One region of the Sinorhizobium sp. 7-81 genome, then DNA from elsewhere that is predicted to be linked to it. Evidence: predicted binding sites of a transcription regulator. Region 1 holds the regulator's gene; the other holds the start of a gene.

Region 1 (10,590 bases):
GTAAGGACTATGAACATGATGTCGGAAGCTGCAGTGGAAAAGGCTCTGGACCTGAAAATGAACACGGTGCCCTACAAGATGATCGGCAAGGATGTGTCGGTCTATTACGGCGAGAAGCGCGCGCTCTTCGACGTCAATCTCAACATCCGTGAAAACACCGTGACAGCCCTGATCGGTCCATCGGGCTGCGGCAAGTCGACGTTCCTGCGCACGCTGAACCGCATGAACGATACGATCGAGAACTGCCGGGTGACCGGCAAGATCACGCTCGACGAGGACGATATTTACGATCCGAGCATCGATGTCGTGGAACTGCGCGCCCGTGTCGGCATGGTGTTCCAGAAGCCGAACCCGTTCCCGAAATCTATCTACGAGAACGTCGCCTACGGTCCTCGTATTCATGGTCTCGCCCGCACGAAAGCGGAATTCGATGAGGTCGTCGAAACGAGCCTGCAAAAGGCGGGCCTTTTCAATGAGGTCAAAGATCGGCTGCAAGAGCCGGGCACCGGCCTCTCCGGCGGTCAGCAGCAGCGCCTCTGTATCGCGCGCGCCGTTGCGGTCAGCCCCGAAGTGATCCTGATGGACGAGCCCTGCTCGGCGCTCGATCCGATCGCCACCGCGAAGGTCGAGGAGCTCATTCACGAGCTGCGTGCGAATTTCACGATCGTGATCGTGACCCATTCGATGCAGCAGGCCGCGCGTGTGTCGCAACGCACCGCCATGTTCCACCTCGGCAATCTCGTCGAGGAGAACGACACCGACAAGATGTTCACCAATCCGGATGATCAGCGCACGCAGGACTATATTATGGGTCGGTTCGGCTAAAGCGGTTTCCAACCCTTACGATCGATGAAGGTCCGTCCAGAACAGCGCGCGCCTTGAGGAAACGAAAATGACTCATGCACACATAATGTCCGCCTTCGACGAGGAGTTGAAATATCTCACGCGCCGGATCTCCGAGATGGGCGGGCTTGCCGAGCAGATGGTGGCGGACTCTGTCCGGGCGCTGGTGAACTCGGATCTGGCCTTGGCGCAGAAGGTGATTTCGGACGACGCGATCCTCGACGACGCCGAGCGTCAGATCGGCGAGAAGGCGATCGTCACCATCGCCAAGCGTCAGCCAATGGCGTCGGATCTCCGCGAGATCATGGGGTCGATCCGGATCGCCGCCGATTTGGAGCGTGTCGGCGACCTCGGCAAGAATACCGCCAAACGCGTGATCGCGGTCGCCGGATCCGGCATTCCGCGCAAGCTCGCGCGTGGCCTGGAGCATCTTGCGGAGCTGGCCCTGGTCCAGCTCAAGGAAGTGCTCGACGTCTATGCCTCCCGTTCGCCGGAAAAGGCGAACAGCATCCGCGAGCGCGATGAAGAGATCGACGCGATCTACACGTCGCTTTTCCGCGAGTTGCTGACCTATATGATGGAAGATCCGCGCAACATCACGCCGTGCACGCATCTTCTCTTCTGCGCCAAGAACATCGAGCGTATCGGCGACCATGCGACCAACATCGCCGAAACGATCTATTACATGGCGACGGGTGCTCAGCCGCAAGGCGAACGGCCGAAGGACGACACGACGTCGTCGCTGGGCTCCGTGACGGACTAGAGCAATTCCAGGACAACGGTTTTTCGTCCGGAGTTGCGTCGTTCAGAGATTTAGGTCGTTTCACTGTTTCAATGAAACGATCTAGGGCGCCCGATACCCGCATGCGCAGGTGCATGCGTTAATCTTGTCCCGGTCGCGAGTATTCGCGCCCGTATTGTGCCGCGGTGGCATGACGGCACCCGCGCGTGGGAAGGAGCATGACCGAATGTTGCCGAAGATCGCTGTTGTCGAGGACGAGGAGGCGCTGAGCGTCCTCCTGCGCTACAATCTCGAGGCCGAAGGATTCGACGTCGATACGATCCTGCGTGGAGACGAGGCTGAAATCCGCCTTCAGGAGCGGTTGCCCGATCTGTTGATCCTCGACTGGATGCTGCCCGGAGTGTCCGGCATCGAACTTTGCCGCCGGCTGCGGCAGAGGCCGGAAACGGAGCGCCTGCCGATTATCATGCTGACTGCGCGCGGCGAGGAAAGCGAGCGGGTTCGTGGTCTCGCCACCGGCGCGGACGACTATGTCGTCAAGCCGTTCTCTACGCCGGAACTGATGGCAAGGGTGAAGGCGATGCTGCGGCGCGCCAAGCCCGAGGTACTTTCGACGCTCTTGCGCTGCGGCGACATCGAGCTCGATCGCGAGACGCACCGGGTCCACAGGCGCAGCCGCGAGGTTCGGCTCGGACCGACGGAGTTCCGGCTGCTGGAGTTCCTGATGTCCTCGCCGGGGCGCGTCTTCTCCCGTTCACAGCTTCTCGACGGCGTGTGGGGTCATGACATTTATGTCGACGAACGCACAGTGGACGTGCATGTCGGTCGTCTGCGCAAGGCGCTGAACTTTTCGAACATGCCCGATGTCATTCGCACCGTGCGCGGTGCCGGCTATTCACTTGAAAGCTGAAGGCCGCTGTTGTCCGGTTTCTGCATGCATAAAAAAGGGGCCTTTAGGCCCCTTTTCATTTGCGTTCGCAAGACCGATCAGCGCATCCGCCGGCGCTCGCCGGAAGGCTGATAGGCGAGCCGCGTGTGATAGCTGCAATAAGGCGACGATTCCGGCGAGTCATTGCCGCAGAAATGGAACTCTTCCTTCAAAGGATCGCCGATCGGCCACTTGCAGGTGCGCTCGCTGAGCTCCGTCAGGCCGAGGCGGCGGGACATCGGAACGACGACATTGGGTGCGTGTTCGAGGTCCTGATCCGCGACGAGATCGACTTCGATCTCTTCCTTGAGCACGGTGGCACCAGCGGTGCGGGTGACGGTGCGGGTTGTGACACGCGCGGCGTAATTCGGCGCGCGGGGAGCGGAAGTGGTGCGCTTCGGGCGTGCGGCAGTGGTCGCGCCGCCGGCCTTGGCCCGCCCCGGCAGGCTCAGCCGGTGAACCTTGCCGATGACGGCATTACGGCTGACGCCACCCAGTTGTGCCGCGATCTGGCTGGCGCTCAGGCCTTCCGACCACAGCTTCTTCAGTTTCTCCACCCGCTCGTCAGTCCAGTTCATTCTGCACTCTCCGTTCTCGGCGTTGGATGGCAGAATCCATCACCATGCTCCGGAAAAACTCCGGAGCTGCAACGCGATAACTCTTTTGGTGACTAGGTCCGCCGCATGCGTCTAGTAATTGAATATTAACCTACTGGCAGGGTGACTCCGTGGCAAGAGTCGCGGGAATCGCGCCGAATCGATTTCGGGGTTTTCCCCAACTTGCTCGCTGGCCGTTGCATTTTTGCAAGCCCTCGCCGGACGTTTTTTCGCACGTCGGAATCTAAGCCTTCAGGGCCGTTGCAAGCCTTGGTTTTGTTGACATTGCAGTGCGAAATAGGAATAGTGCCTGCGCCGCCGAAAGGCGGCATTTTTGATTTTTATCGGACGCGATCAGCCGATATCGATGCCAACAGGACGGAAGGAGAAGTTCGCCATGGCCGCAACAACGCCGCTCTACGACACCTATATGCGCGCGCCGTTGCGTTTCGAGCGAGGCGAGGGCGTCTGGCTTATCGCCGAAGACGGCTCGCGCTATCTCGATTTTGCCGCAGGCGTTGCCGTGAACTCGCTTGGCCATGCACATCCGCACCTCGTCGAGGCGCTGAAGGCGCAGGCGGACAAGGTCTGGCATCTTTCCAACCTCTACGAGGTTCCCGGGCAGGAAAGCCTGGCCCGCCGGCTGACCGCCGTGACCTTCGCGGACCGCGTGTTCTTCACCAATTCGGGTGCGGAAGCGCTCGAATGCGCGATCAAGACTGCGCGTCGCTATCATTTCGCCAAAGGGCATTCGGAAAAGTTCCATATCATCACCTTCGAAGGCGCCTTCCATGGCCGCACGATCGCGACGATCGCGGCCGGCGGCCAACAGAAGTACATCGAGGGTTTCGGGCCAAAGGCGCCAGGCTTCTATCAGGTTCCTTTCGGCGACCTCGCTGCGGTCAAGGATGCGATCAATGACGAGACGGCGGCGATCCTGATCGAACCGATCCAGGGCGAGGGCGGCATTCGCCTGGCCAGCAAGGAGTTTCTGCAGGAGTTGCGGGCGCTTTGCGACGAGTTCGGCCTGCTGCTGATCCTCGACGAGGTTCAGTGCGGCGTCGGGCGGACTGGCAAGCTCTTCGCCCATGAGTGGGCCGGCATCCGGCCCGACATCATGGCTGTCGCGAAGGGCATCGGCGGCGGCTTTCCTCTGGGCGCGTGCCTTTCGACCGAAGAAGCGGCCGCTGGCATGGTCACGGGGACGCACGGATCGACCTATGGCGGCAATCCGCTGGCAATGGCGGTCGGCAACGCGGTGCTCGACGTTGTTCTCGCCGACGGCTTCCTGGACCAGGTGCGCGACGTCACTCTCGTTTTCCGGCAGGGGCTCGCGTCGCTCAAGGACCGTTTTCCGGATGTGATCGAGGAAATCCGCGGGGACGGACTGATGCTCGGGATCAAGGCAAAGGTGCCCTCGGCCGATCTGTTGAAGGCAATCCGCGCGGAGAAGCTGCTTGTAGTTCCGGCCGGCGAAAACGTGCTGCGCCTGTTGCCGCCGTTGATCACCACTGCCGCCGAAGCCCGAGAAGGGCTCGCAAGGCTTGAGCGTGCCGCCGAAGCGGTCAGAAGCAACAGCGGCAATGCGGCGGCCTGAACGGCCTGACTTTCACGACAGGAATTTTGAGTGATGACCGGTACCAGACACTTTCTCGATCTTTCGGCGATGACGGCTGCCGACTTGAGGACGATCATTGACGACGCCCGCGTTCGCAAGACGGCGACCAAAGCGGGCACCGCTGAACGGCCGCTTGCCGGCAAGGTGCTCGCGATGATTTTCGAGAAGCCCTCCACCCGCACGCGCATCTCCTTTGACGTCGGCATGCGCCAGCTCGGTGGCGAGACGCTGTTTCTTTCCGGAACCGAAATGCAGCTTGGCCGGGCCGAGACGATCGGCGATACGGCAAAGGTTCTTTCGCGCTATGTCGACGCCATCATGATCCGCACGACAAATCATCGCCGGCTGTTGGAACTCGCCGAACACGCCACGGTGCCGGTTATCAATGGATTGACCGATGATACGCATCCCTGCCAGATCATGGCAGACATCATGACGTTCGAGGAGCATCGCGGGCCCGTCAAGGGCAAGACGATCGCCTGGGCGGGTGATGGCAACAACGTGCTCCATTCGCTGGTCGAAGGCTCGGCGCGTTTCGGATATCGCATGAACATGGCGGTGCCGCTCGGTTCCGAGCCGCAGGACAAGTTCCTCAACTGGGCGCGCAGCAATGGCGGTGAGATCCTGCTTTGCCATGAGGCCGAGGAGGCCGTCGCGGGAGCCAATTGCGTCGTCACCGACACCTGGGTATCGATGAACCAGGAGCACCGCGCCCGCGGCCACAATGTTTTCCAACCCTACCAGGTCAATGGGGCATTGATGAAGCACGCCGCGCCGGACGCACTGTTCATGCACTGCCTGCCGGCGCACCGTGGCGAAGAGGTGACGGACGAGGTCATCGACGGCCCACAATCGGTTGTTTTCGACGAGGCGGAGAACCGGTTGCATGCACAGAAATCGATCCTTGCCTGGTGCATGGGCGTCGTCTGACGAGCGCGGTACCGGTCTTTTGACGGCATTCCGCCCTGATCCGAAGACCCGGTCGTTTGGGGTGGTCCTGGAATGGCCGGTTCGGGACCGTCGGAGACCGGAAGCCCGTGGAACCGGGGTGCCTATTGAATTTTCCGCGCTGAAACACAATTTAGGCGGCATGAGGCCGGCTCCGGTCATGCTGCCGGATAGTGGCCGCCAATCAGTCATTGTGCATTGTGAGCGCGTGCCGCGCACCGTCGGAATGCACGTGCCTTCTGGACAAATCCGATCGCGACAGGGTCAAATGAAATAACGGGCAGACTGCGCCGGGGTATCTATGTCCCCACGCGCCTCGCCCGCGATGCAAGGAGCAAGATATGACAGAAACAGCGCGGGGGCTTGGCGAGTTCGATTTTGCCGGCGACGACCATGTCGTGCCCTTCCAGGTCGAGGGGCTCGACGTGCGCGGGCGCGCCGTGCAGCTCGGCCCTATGCTCGATGCCATCCTGGAGCGGCACAGTTATCCGCTGCCGGTGGCGCGGCTGGTCGCAGAGACGGTGGTGCTGACGGTGCTGCTCGGCACGTCGCTGAAGTTCGAGGGCAAGCTGATCGTTCAGACTCAGGGCGACGGTCCGGTCGATCTCGTCGTGGCGGACTTTTCCACGCCGGACCGGGTCCGGGCCTACGCCCGTTACAGCCAGGAGGCCCTGGCCGCCGCGGAGGAGGGGGGGCGCACGCAGCCCCACGAACTCCTTGGCAGGGGCGTTCTTGCCTTCACCATCGACCAGGGCGCCCACATGCAGCGCTACCAGGGTATTGTCGAACTCGACGGTGCAACGCTCGAGGAAATCGCCGGTGTCTATTTCCGCCAGTCGGAGCAGATCCCGACCAAGGTGCGCCTTGGTGTCGCCGAGCTTCTCGATCGCGACGAAAACGGCAAGCCGCGGCACCGCTGGCGCGCCGGCGGCATGGTTGCCCAGTTCCTGCCGGACGCCCCTGAACGCATGCGCCAGCCGGACCTTCCGGGGGGCGACGGCGACGAGGGGGAGGAGACGTTCCACCTCTTTGAGGAAGATGATCTCTGGTCGGAGGCGAAGGTGATGGTCGAGACGATCGACACCGACGAGCTGACCGACCCGACCGTCGGAACGGAAAGGCTGCTCTATCGGCTGTTCCACGAACGCGGGGTCCGTGTCTATCAGCCGCAAGCTGTCTATGATCGCTGCAGCTGCTCGCGCGAGAAGATCCGCGGGGTGTTGGCGGGGCTCGACAGCGATGACATCGAAAGCAGCATCGAAGACGGCGTGATCAAGGTGACGTGCGAGTTCTGCTCCACCACCTATCGTTTCGAGGCGAGCGAGGTGCGTCCCCAGTGATGTGCCTTAGCTGATGCGTTTTGGCTACCGGGGCCGCACCCTCAGTTGAGGGTGCGGACGAGCCCGGGCGAATCAAGCGAGAAGGCGGGGATCGCCACATTGAATGTCTCCCCGTCTTCGGCCTCCATGCTGTAGTGGCCGAACATGACGCCGGAGGGGGTATCCAGTGGGCAACCGGAGGAATATTCGTAAGTGTCGCCGGGGTTGAGCAGAGGCTGCTCGCCGATCACGCCGGGGCCGCTCACTTCGTCCACCTGGCCGTTCTCGTCAGTAATGTGCCAGTAACGGGTCATCAGGCGAACCGAGATGTCGGAGTGGTTCGATATCACGATGCGGTAACCCCAGACATAGCGGCTATCGTCCGGATCCGACTGTTCTTCCAGATAATACGGTTCAACCGTGACCTCGATGTCGCGAGTCAGGGCACGATACATGTGCACACCCTATGCCAAATCTATTCGGGTATTTTACTGCAATATGGTTTCGGCAAGAATAACAGCAAGATTGCACAAGTCCCATTCAAATTAGACGGAGCCGAAATCCATGCTGGACGGTGCGGTGCGCAGGCGGCTTGATCCACTCCTTGACGGATTGGGCGTCGCTCTCGTGAAGCGGGGCGTAAAAGCCGACACTATCACGATTTTCGGCCTCGGCCTCGGACTACTGGCGGCCGGCCTCATCGGACAAGGGTTCTATCTCGCCGGCGCCGTCATGATCCTGCTCAGCCGGTTGTGCGACGGTCTCGACGGGGCGATCGCACGCGCCAGCCGCAGCACGGATTTCGGCGGTTTTCTCGATATCGTCCTCGACTTTGCATTCTACGGCGCGATACCGCTCGCCTTCATCGTTGCGGATCCGGTCGTGAACGGCCTTGCTGGCGCGTTTCTGCTTTTCTCTTTTTATGTCAACGGATCGACCTTTCTCGCCTATGCCACCATCGCCGAGAAGCGAGCAATGACGACCAGCGTGCGCGGGGCAAAGTCGCTCTATTTCACGACCGGCCTCGCCGAAGCGACCGAAACCATTATCGTCTTCCTGGCCTTCTGCCTGTTTCCCGGCTGGTTCCCGCTGCTCGCATCCTTGTTCGCGATCGTCTGTCTTTACACGGCCGTGTCGCGCATCGTTCTTGCCCGCCTCAGTTTCCCCGAGCCGCGATAAAAAACCGCCCGTGCGTGCGCGGGCGGTTTCGGAGGAGTTCCAGGAAGCGCGTATAGCGGTTTCCGTCCGGAATTGCGTCGTTTCAAAGAGTTGGATGCGGCTTGATCAGGCCTTCACGCCTTTCAAAGCACGGGCGAAATCCTCGATGAGATCCTCGCTGTCCTCGATGCCGGCGGAGAAGCGCACGGTGCCGGCGGAGATGCCGAGTTCGGCGCGTGCCTCGTCCGTCAGGTTCTTGTGCGTGGTCGTCGCCGGGTGGGTGATCAGGCTCTTGGCATCGCCGAGATTGTTGGAAATGCGGGTGATCTCCAACGCGTTCTGGAGAGCGAAGGCCGCGTCCTTGCCACCCTTGAGTTCGAAGGCGACCAGCGTCGAGCCGCCGCTCATCTGCTTGGCGATGATGTCCGCCTGCGGATGGTCCTTGCGGCCGGGATAGATGACGCGCTCGACTTGCGGCTGTTCCGCCAGGAAATCGGCAAGCCGGCGGGCGCTCTCGGTCTGCTGCTTCACGCGCAGAGGAAGCGTCTCGACGCCCTTGAGCAGGGTCCAGGCATTGAACGGTGACATCGCAGGGCCGGTATGGCGGAAATAGTCGTGCAGGTTCTCGTCGATCCATTCCTTGCTGGAAAGCACGACGCCGCCGAGGCAACGGCCTTGGCCGTCAATGTGTTTGGTGGCGGAGTAGACGACCACGTGGGCGCCGAGTTCCAGCGGCTTCTGGAAGAGAGGCGTGGCGAACACGTTGTCCACGACCAGCTTGGCGCCGATTTGATCGGCAAGCTTCGCGACGCCGGCGATGTCGATCACTTCGAGCGTCGGGTTGGTCGGGCTTTCGAGGAAGAAGACCTTGGTGTTGGGGCGAACCGCCTTCTCCCAGTTTGCGAGATCGCGGCCGTCCACCAGCGTGCACTCGACGCCGTATTTGGGGGCGAGCGTTTCCACGACCCACCGGCAGGAGCCGAACAGTGCGCGCGCGGCCACGATATGGTCGCCGGCCTTTACCTGGCAGAGGATCGCCGCGGAAACAGCCGCCATGCCCGACGCGGTGGCGCGGGCGTCTTCGGCCCCTTCGAGCATGCACATGCGCTTTTCGAACATGTCGTTGGTCGGACTGCCGTAGCGTGCGTAGATGAAGCCGTCGGTCTCGCCCTTGAAACGGGCTTCCGCCGCTTCGGAGGTTTCGTAGACGAAACCCTGTGTCAGAAAGATCGCTTCGGAGGTCTCGCCGTACTGCGAGCGGAGGGTCCCACCGTGGACGAGTTGGGTTGCCGGGCGCCAGGTCTTGCTCATGCGACAATCACTTTCAAAACAAAAAAACCGGCCGCGAAAACGGGCCGGTTTGACACCCGGCCTTTTTAGCTACTTGTTTAACGTGGCTGCAAGCCGACCGGCCAAATCACCACGGGATAAAGCTCCAATACTGCCTGGGCGTGCTTGCGTCAATTCCCGGAGTTTGGTTTTGTCTGGCAACTGGAGTGAGGATCGGAATGGCTCGCGAGACAGGAATTTTGGCCGACCGCGCAATCGCCGCGCTGTTCGCCACGAGGCGCTTGAAAAGCGAAAGACCGCTGGATGAAGATCAGATCCAGCCGGCAAGCCTCGACCTGCGCCTCGGCGCCAAGGCGTTTCGGGTCAGGGCAAGCTTCATGCCCGGTCCCGCCCATCTCGTTGCCGACAAGCTTGACCGCCTGAAACTGCATGTCATCGACCTCAGCGAGGGCGCGGTGCTCGAAACCGGCTGCGTCTATATCGTGCCGCTCATGGAGAGCCTCGCCCTGCCGGAGAACATGTCGGCCTCCGCCAATCCGAAGAGCTCGACCGGCCGCCTCGATATCTTCACCCGCGTCATCACCGACAGGGCGCAGGAATTCGACAAGATCCCGGCGGGCTATAGTGGCCCGCTCTATCTGGAAATCAGCCCACGCACCTTTCCGATCGTCGTCAGGCGCGGTTCACGCCTGTCGCAGATCCGCTTCCGCGTCGGCCAGTCGATGCTCTCCGAACAGGAGTTGCAGGCGCTGCACGAAAGCGATGTGCTCGTCGCGAGCGAGCGGCCCAACGTCACCGGCGGCGGCATCGCGCTCTCGATCGATCTCAAGGGCACCGGCCCGGACGGCCTGATCGGCTATCGCGGCAAGCACCACACCTCGGTGGTCGATGTCGACAAGAAGGCCGAGCACCCGGTCTTCGACTTCTGGGAGCCGCTTTACAGCCGAGGCCGTGACGACCTGATCCTCGATCCGGACGAATTCTACATTCTCGTCTCCCGCGAAGCCGTTCACGTTCCGCCGCTCTACGCAGCCGAGATGACGCCCTTCGATCCGCTCGTCGGCGAATTCCGCGTTCACTATGCCGGCTTCTTCGATCCGGGCTTCGGCCACGCTTCCGCCGGCGGCAGCGGCAGCCGGGCGGTGCTC
Region 2 (7,116 bases), on a different contig from region 1:
GGTAACGGAGCCGGACAGACCCTGCACAAGTCTCATCGACGCGAGCAATTGCGGCATCGTCAAATCGGCCGTCAGCACATCCTCGTAGGATGCAGCGGTCAGGTTCAGGCGGGTGGCGATTACCTTCAGGAAAGGCTGGACGTCGATATCGGCATCGATCAGAGCTTCGTAGTCCATCACCTTGAGCGAGACGGTGGTGCCAAGCATCTGTCCGAGAACGGCGTTCAGCAAGCCGCTATTGAGGCTGGCAAGTCGGGACCCCACGGAAAAGGCCGCGACCTTGGAGCTGGCAGCGGTACCCGTGACGCTCAGATCCGGCGGGCCGCTGAACATCGCGGCGAGGTAGAGGTCTCCCTTCTTTTCGAGCGTGACCTGGACCGCGTCGGTCGGGACCGCGTCCTTGATGAAGCGTTGGGCCGCAGCGATTGCGGGATCGGGGACATACCGGCCGCGTATGATAGTCGCCACGCCCTTGGCCGCAGTCTCAACGTCGTTCGGCAGCACCTTGCCGTCGACCGTCATCAGGCCCGCGGATGTCGATACGGCGTAGTCGAGGCCGTTGTTCTTGAAGTGGGCCAGCACCGCGTCATCCGCCGAACCGACATTGGCGGCGGCGGCGATTGCCGCGAGGTCGGCCACGGATTGCATCTCCTGCTTTTGCAGCGTGAGATAACCGTAATCGACGCCAAGTGCCATGGACGTGATGACGAGCGGCATCACCAAAGCGGCCGAAATGCCGACGTTAGCGTTTCTGGCTTTCATGAAGTGGCGCATCTGCGCTGTCCCGATCGCCATTTCAGATGCCTCCCACGCGTATTGTCGCGTAACGCTCGATCTGCTCGCCCGGCAGCGCAAAGGTGAAAAGACTCCAGATGGGGAGGTCACTCGCATCGTATTTGATCGTGACGGTGAATTGGTTGGCGTTGTTTTCGTCGTCGCGGACCGTCACGTTCATCTGCGAGGACTTGATGAACGTCTGGTTCATCGTTGTCGTGCGAATGTAATCGATCGCGAGCTGTTCCCGTTCCTCCTCCGAGAGGCCGGCGATCGCCGTGCGTGCGGCATCCGCGGCGATCTGCTGAATCGAATGCGCTGCACTCAGATAAATCCCGTAGGCAATCAGGGTCAGCACACACATGAAAAAGAGCGGTGCTATCACCGCAAATTCTATCGCGGCAGCGCCGTCGCCACGGCCGAATAGGCGCTTGAGAACCGACATACCAGCAGCATCTCCCCAGTTGCGTACCTTCAATCTCCCTGCATTTTCAGGTTGCGCGTCAAACGTTAATAATTCTTAACTCCCATAAGTTGTACATCTCTCCGATGGTTCATGGAGAGTTTAAATTTTACGTTGAATTAGAAATAATGCATGTTGATGCGATGCGCCGCGGGCAGGCCGCTCCGCGGAGGAACGCTAGTTGTCGGTCCATTTCCGCTGCGAACGGCAACGCTTGGACTGCGCTATCCGGTGACTGAGTTTGGCAAGGTCGAAACGCGGTGCGGCGATCTCGCGAAGCAGCACGTCATTGACTTGTGGTGAAGCGCGATCAATTCGACCTCGGTCGCGAGAATGGCGACCGGCGAAAGCGTGAGAGGCTTCGTCAGCGGCCGAGGGAGATTGCGCCTCGGCCGTCGAGATCTCAGGAGCCCACGGGGAAGAGTTCGGCGTGGGACTTGAAGAAGCGTTCGGTGCTGTACCGCTTGCCGAACATCATGTCGTGCTGGAGGAAGCGGTAATCGCGCAAGGACGCGGGTATCTTCGGCTGCCGCGACCACTCCGCAATGTCCTTGCCGTTCTTGCGAACCACCATATAGCGGTCGAGGATGCGGTACTGGTCGTAAACCTTGCCGAGGAAGCCGGTGTAATAGGGGTGCTCGTAGCCGGCCTGCTTGAGGATCTGATAGGAAAGGAAGGCCGGGCTGATCGTTCCGATGTTCTTCTTCGGGCCAGTCTTGTTCGACCAGACGACGAGCGGCGTTTCATGCTGCGCCTTCATCTGCTCCTTCGTACCCTTGCGCGACGCCGTCACGTCGTTCATGTAGCCGGTATTGGTGTAGACGGTGTTGAGCGGCGGCAGATGATCGCCGAAGAGCACGATGATCGTCTCGCGGTCGCGGTTCTTCGCCCAGTCCATCAGCATTTTCAGGCTGTCGTCCGCTTCCTTGATGCCCTGCGCATAGGTAGCGAGCACCTGGCGGTCACTTTCGGGGAGATTGCCTTCGACCTTGATCGTGTTCTTCGCATAGCGGTTCGGCTCATAGGGGCCATGGCCCTGCAGGGTCACCGTAAAGAAGAAGAAGGGGTCCTCCATGGCATCCGCCTGGCGAATGATTTCCTTCGTCAGCGCGTCATCCGAAGCAAAGATGCCGCGCTTCTGCATCACCGGCAGGTTCTCTTCCGACCGGAACGTGTCGAAGCCGAAGGCCTTGTAGACGGCGGTGCGGTTCCAAAACCAGCCCTGGAAGGGGTGGATGGCGCGCGAGACATAGCCTTCGCTGCGGAAGAAGGTCGCCAGCGAGGGGATCGGGTTGCGGATATATTGCTGGTAGGGAATGCTGCCATAGGGCAGGAACGCATTTGAAAAGCCGGTCAGCGCCTCGAATTCGACATTGGCGGTCATGCCGCCGAACTCCGGCGAGAAGACGTTGCCCACCTGCATCTCGCGGACCGTCGGCATCGGGTCGGGCGAAAGCTTCACATTTGGAAGACGGGTCGGATCCCAGAAGGATTCGCTCATGAGCACGATCACGTCCGGCTTTCCGCGATGCGTCGTTCCGGCAGGGGTCGGCTTGACCGGAATGCGGTCGATCGCATCGGCCATATAGCCCGCAGGCGCGTTGACATTGGCCATCGGCAGGTTGATCGCGAAGGCAAGCGCAAAGCCGTTGTGGCGATAGTTCTCGGTCTGGTCCCACATGATGGGAATGACCCTCAGCCGGTCGCGGATCCACGAGAACTGGTTGTAATCCATGATCTGCCAGAAGGCGACGAGCAGGGGCAGGGCGAAGGCGGCGCGAACGATACGCTCCTTGCGCGTCAGCTTGGGGAAGTTCCGCCACGCATAGCGCAGGAGCAGGCCGATAACGGCGACCATGGCGATCAGCCCCAAGACGACGCCAATGGCGGTCCACGGCCGGTCTTTAACGAGAACCGGCATCAGCTCCATGATTTGCCGGCCGAAGAGAAAATCGGTCGGATAAAGCGGATCGGAGAGGAAGACTTGCTTCTGTTGGCAGACAAAGGCCGGAAGAACGGCGAGCGGCACGACCAACAGGCCCGCCTTGTGCTCGCGGCCGAACAGCGCATCGATTGCAAGCAGAACGAGGAAGAATGCCGCAACTGTCGTCCAGGCCGGACGCATGGGATCGATGAAATAGGCGACGGTATCGGCAAAGGATTGGCGCACGATCAGCTCGATTGCGAACACAAGCGCTGCAGCAATGAAAAGAGAGAGGAACGCGCTGCGCGTGCCGGCCAGTGTCTTGGCGCTTCTGACGGAGGAGCCAGACCTATCGACATAGGCCTGGGAGCGTCTCGCGGCGGCGGAATCGATACTGGCCAAGAGCTTCTCCAATTTTATAAATCTTTCGTCTAACTGTCATACGACTGTCATCTTGAACGGGGGATGAATGGTTAAACCAGCTTGGTTGGTTGCAAGTTCCGCGCGCGGCAAAAGATTGCCATCTCTCCGCGTAAGGGGCCGGAAACGCAGAATTTTTCGGAATTTTTGAGTTGATTGCGATTGGCTGTGGGTTTTTTGTCGCGGTATGCGATAGAACATGCCGTACGTCAGAAAGTATTCGCTGAGAAAAGACCGACAGGCCCGCTCATGACTGCACAGAATGCCGTTCCCTCGACGCTACGGATCGCCGTGGCCCAGCTCAATCCAACGGTCGGCGACATCGCCGGCAATCTGGCGAAGGCACGCGAGGCGCGCGCGGATGCGGCGCGCCAGGATGCCGACTTGCTGGTGTTCACCGAACTCTTCATCTCTGGCTACCCGCCCGAAGACCTCGTGCTGAAACCTGCGTTTCTGAAGGCCTGCTTGCAGGCGGTCGAGAAGTTCGCCGCTGAAACGGCTGATGGCGGGCCGGGCGTTGTCATCGGCTTTCCCCGTCAGGCCGGAGCGCTCCGCCATAATTCGATCGCCGTCCTGGACGGAGGCAAGATCATCGCGATCCGCGACAAGGTGGATCTGCCGAATTACGGGGAGTTCGACGAAAAGCGCGTGTTCGACGCCGGAGGAATGCCCGGTCCCGTCAACTTCCGCGGCGTGCGCATCGGCATACCGATCTGCGAGGATATCTGGGGCGATCTCGGCGTCTGCGAGACCCTCAAGGAAAGCGGCGCCGAAATCCTGCTTTCCCCGAACGGTTCGCCCTATTATCGCGGCAAGGTCGATGTCCGCCATCAGGTTGTGCTGAAACAGGTCATCGAGACCGGCCTGCCGATGATCTATGCCAACCAGCTCGGCGGACAGGACGAGCTCATCTTCGACGGTGCGAGCTTCGCCTTCAATGCGGACAAGTCGCTGGCCTTCCAGATGAGCCAGTTCGAGGAAGCGGTCGCGATCTCGGAATGGAGGCGAGGCGAGGACGGTTGGGCTTCGTCCAACGGGCTCAATTCACGCATCCCGGAAAGCGAAGAGGCGGATTACCGCGCCTGCATGCTGGGCCTCAGGGACTACGTCAACAAGAATGGCTTCAAGAATGTCGTGCTCGGCCTTTCGGGCGGCATCGATTCGGCGATCTGCACGGCGCTAGCGGTTGATGCACTTGGCGAGGAGCGTGTGCGCACGGTGATGCTGCCTTACCGATATACGTCGCAAGAATCGCTGAAGGACGCCGAGGCCTGCGCCAAGGCGCTCGGCTGCCGCTACGATATCGTTGCCATCGAGGAGCCGGTCGAGGGCTTCCTCAGCGCGCTCTCGGATGCATTCGAGGGCACGGAATCCGGGATCACGGAGGAGAACCTCCAGAGCCGCACGCGCGGGACGATCCTGATGGCGATCTCCAACAAGTTCGGTTCGATGGTGGTCACGACCGGCAACAAATCCGAGATGTCGGTCGGCTACGCCACGCTCTATGGCGACATGAACGGCGGCTTCAACCCGATCAAGGATCTCTACAAGATGCAGGTCTATGCCCTTTCGCGCTGGCGCAACAGTGCGGTGCCGCCGGGCGCGCTCGGGCCTTCGGGTGAAGTCATCCCGCAGAACATCATCGACAAGGCCCCATCCGCCGAACTTCGGCCGAACCAGACCGACCAGGATTCGCTGCCGCCTTATCCGGTGCTCGACGACATCCTCGAATGCCTCGTGGAGAAGGAGATGAGCACCGAGGAAATCGTCGCGCGTGGCCATGACGAGCCGACGGTCCATCGCATCGAACACCTGCTTTACATTGCGGAATACAAGCGCCGCCAGTCGGCTCCGGGCGTGAAGATCACCAAGAAGAACTTCGGTCGCGACCGGCGCTATCCGATTACCAATCGCTTCCGTGACAGGGGGTAGTGATGCGCAGCTCGGTGGAGATCTTCGACATCGGCAGCGGCGAGACACGCGTCGTCTGGCAGACCGAACGGCTGGTCGAGGCGCCGAACTGGTCGGCGGATGGACGTTTTCTTGTCATCAATGGCGACGGGCAGCTCTATCGCCTCCCGCTCGACGGCTCCGAACCGGTGGAGATCGACACGGGCTTTGCCCGGGAGTGCAACAACGACCATGGTATTTCCCCGGACGGGCGAACACTCGTCATCAGCGACAAGACCGAATTCGGCAAGTCGGCGATCTACGTCCTGCCGATCGAGGGCGGTTCGCCCCGCTTGGTGACGCCGAACCTGCCATCCTACTGGCACGGCTGGTCGCCGGACGGGCGGACACTTGCCTATTGCGGCATCCGCGACCAGGTCTTCGACATCTACACGATCCCGGTCGAAGGCGGCGACGAGCGTCGACTGACGATGGGCGAGGGCCGCAATGACGGACCGGACTGGTCGCCGGACGGGCGCTGGATCTATTTCAATTCGAGCCGCACCGGTCGCATGCAGATCTGGCGCATTCGCCCTGATGGCAGCGACGTGCAACGCATCACCGACAGCCCTTATGGCGACTGGTTCCCTCATCCTTCGCCTGACGGCCGGCACCTTCTGGTGCTTTCCTACGACGGCGATGTCTTCGATCACCCACGCGACCTTGACGTCAGGCTGCGCCTTATGGACCCGGAAGGCGGCAATGCGCGCGTTCTGTTCGAGCTCTTCGGCGGGCAGGGGACGATGAACGTTCCGAACTGGTCGCCGTCGGGCGAGGCATTTGCGTTCGTGCGATATCAGCCCGAGTGACTCCCTCGCGGCATGTACGCCGCCTCAGGCGGCCGGTAGATTGTAAGGCGTGATCACCTCGACCGCGGATAGACGTTGGCTTCCGGAGCCGGTGAGAGCCGCCCTTTTCCCCATGAATGCGCGAAATGCAGTACGTGCGTCGGTCTTCAAGTCGTGATGCAGGACGAAATGCACCCGTCCGTCCCTCAGGAGTTCCAGATTATCCTGATCGAGATCATGAGCGATGAAGATTGAGCAAGTGCGGTCGAGCCGACGGAAAGCGGCGAGCACGGCCCGGTTTCCTCCACCGATCGAATAGGCGGCGTTGATCTCGGGATGGCGCGTTAGCGCCTCAAGGGCGAGGGCGCCGGTTTCGTCGTTCTTGCCGTAACCCTCGCTAATCTCGACGATGCCGACCGAAGGGTAGCGTGCGCGCAATATCCGGCGGAAACCAATCTCCCGTTCTTCCTCCCCGCGAAAACGGTTGCTCGAGATCGTGACCAATACGGTCGCCGCCTGATGGGCAAAGCGCTCGCCGATCAGATAGGCGGCGGTCTCGCCGGCCGCGCGGTTGTCGGCACCGGCATAGGCCGTTCTGGCGGAGTGGGGCAGATCTGTGACGAGCGTCACCACCGCAATCCTTGCGCTTTCGAGCCGTGCCACGGCAGCGGTCACCTCCGGCACATCCGGTGCCTTGAGGACGATGCCATCGGTGCCGCGCAGGCGGATTCGGTCGAGCAATTGCGCGATCTCCTGCGCCCGCATCGTTTCCGCGAAATGAAAGCGGCAGCGGAAGA

What was found. The regulator PhoB, encoded in region 1, activates phosphate uptake and scavenging genes when phosphate is short. The targets are predictions, from matches to a motif close to TGTCATNNANCTGTCAT.
Region 2: the regulator PhoB is predicted to act here: its motif matches at 3,598-3,614, upstream of QN224_RS14930 (LTA synthase family protein).

Annotation. Positions count from the first base shown of each region.
Region 1 is NZ_JASKLT010000001.1:474,611-485,200, forward strand. Features, by position in the region: gene pstB (phosphate ABC transporter ATP-binding protein PstB) at 10-825, shown strand; gene phoU (phosphate signaling complex protein PhoU) at 893-1,606, shown strand; gene phoB (phosphate regulon transcriptional regulator PhoB) at 1,812-2,495, shown strand; gene QN224_RS02310 (GcrA family cell cycle regulator) at 2,573-3,091, opposite strand; gene QN224_RS02315 (aspartate aminotransferase family protein) at 3,507-4,706, shown strand; gene argF (ornithine carbamoyltransferase) at 4,740-5,657, shown strand; gene QN224_RS02325 (Hsp33 family molecular chaperone) at 6,017-7,015, shown strand; gene apaG (Co2+/Mg2+ efflux protein ApaG) at 7,057-7,449, opposite strand; gene QN224_RS02335 (CDP-alcohol phosphatidyltransferase family protein) at 7,559-8,173, shown strand; gene QN224_RS02340 (O-succinylhomoserine sulfhydrylase) at 8,279-9,463, opposite strand; SAM riboswitch at 9,508-9,586, opposite strand; gene QN224_RS02345 (2'-deoxycytidine 5'-triphosphate deaminase) at 9,661-10,590, shown strand, end outside.
Region 2 is NZ_JASKLT010000003.1:492,016-499,131, reverse strand. Features, by position in the region: gene QN224_RS14940 (pilus assembly protein TadG-related protein) at 1-795, opposite strand, end outside; gene QN224_RS14935 (pilus assembly protein) at 797-1,219, opposite strand; gene QN224_RS14930 (LTA synthase family protein) at 1,641-3,563, opposite strand; gene QN224_RS14925 (NAD+ synthase) at 3,831-5,513, shown strand; gene QN224_RS14920 (TolB family protein) at 5,516-6,340, shown strand; gene QN224_RS14915 (LacI family DNA-binding transcriptional regulator) at 6,365-7,116, opposite strand, start outside.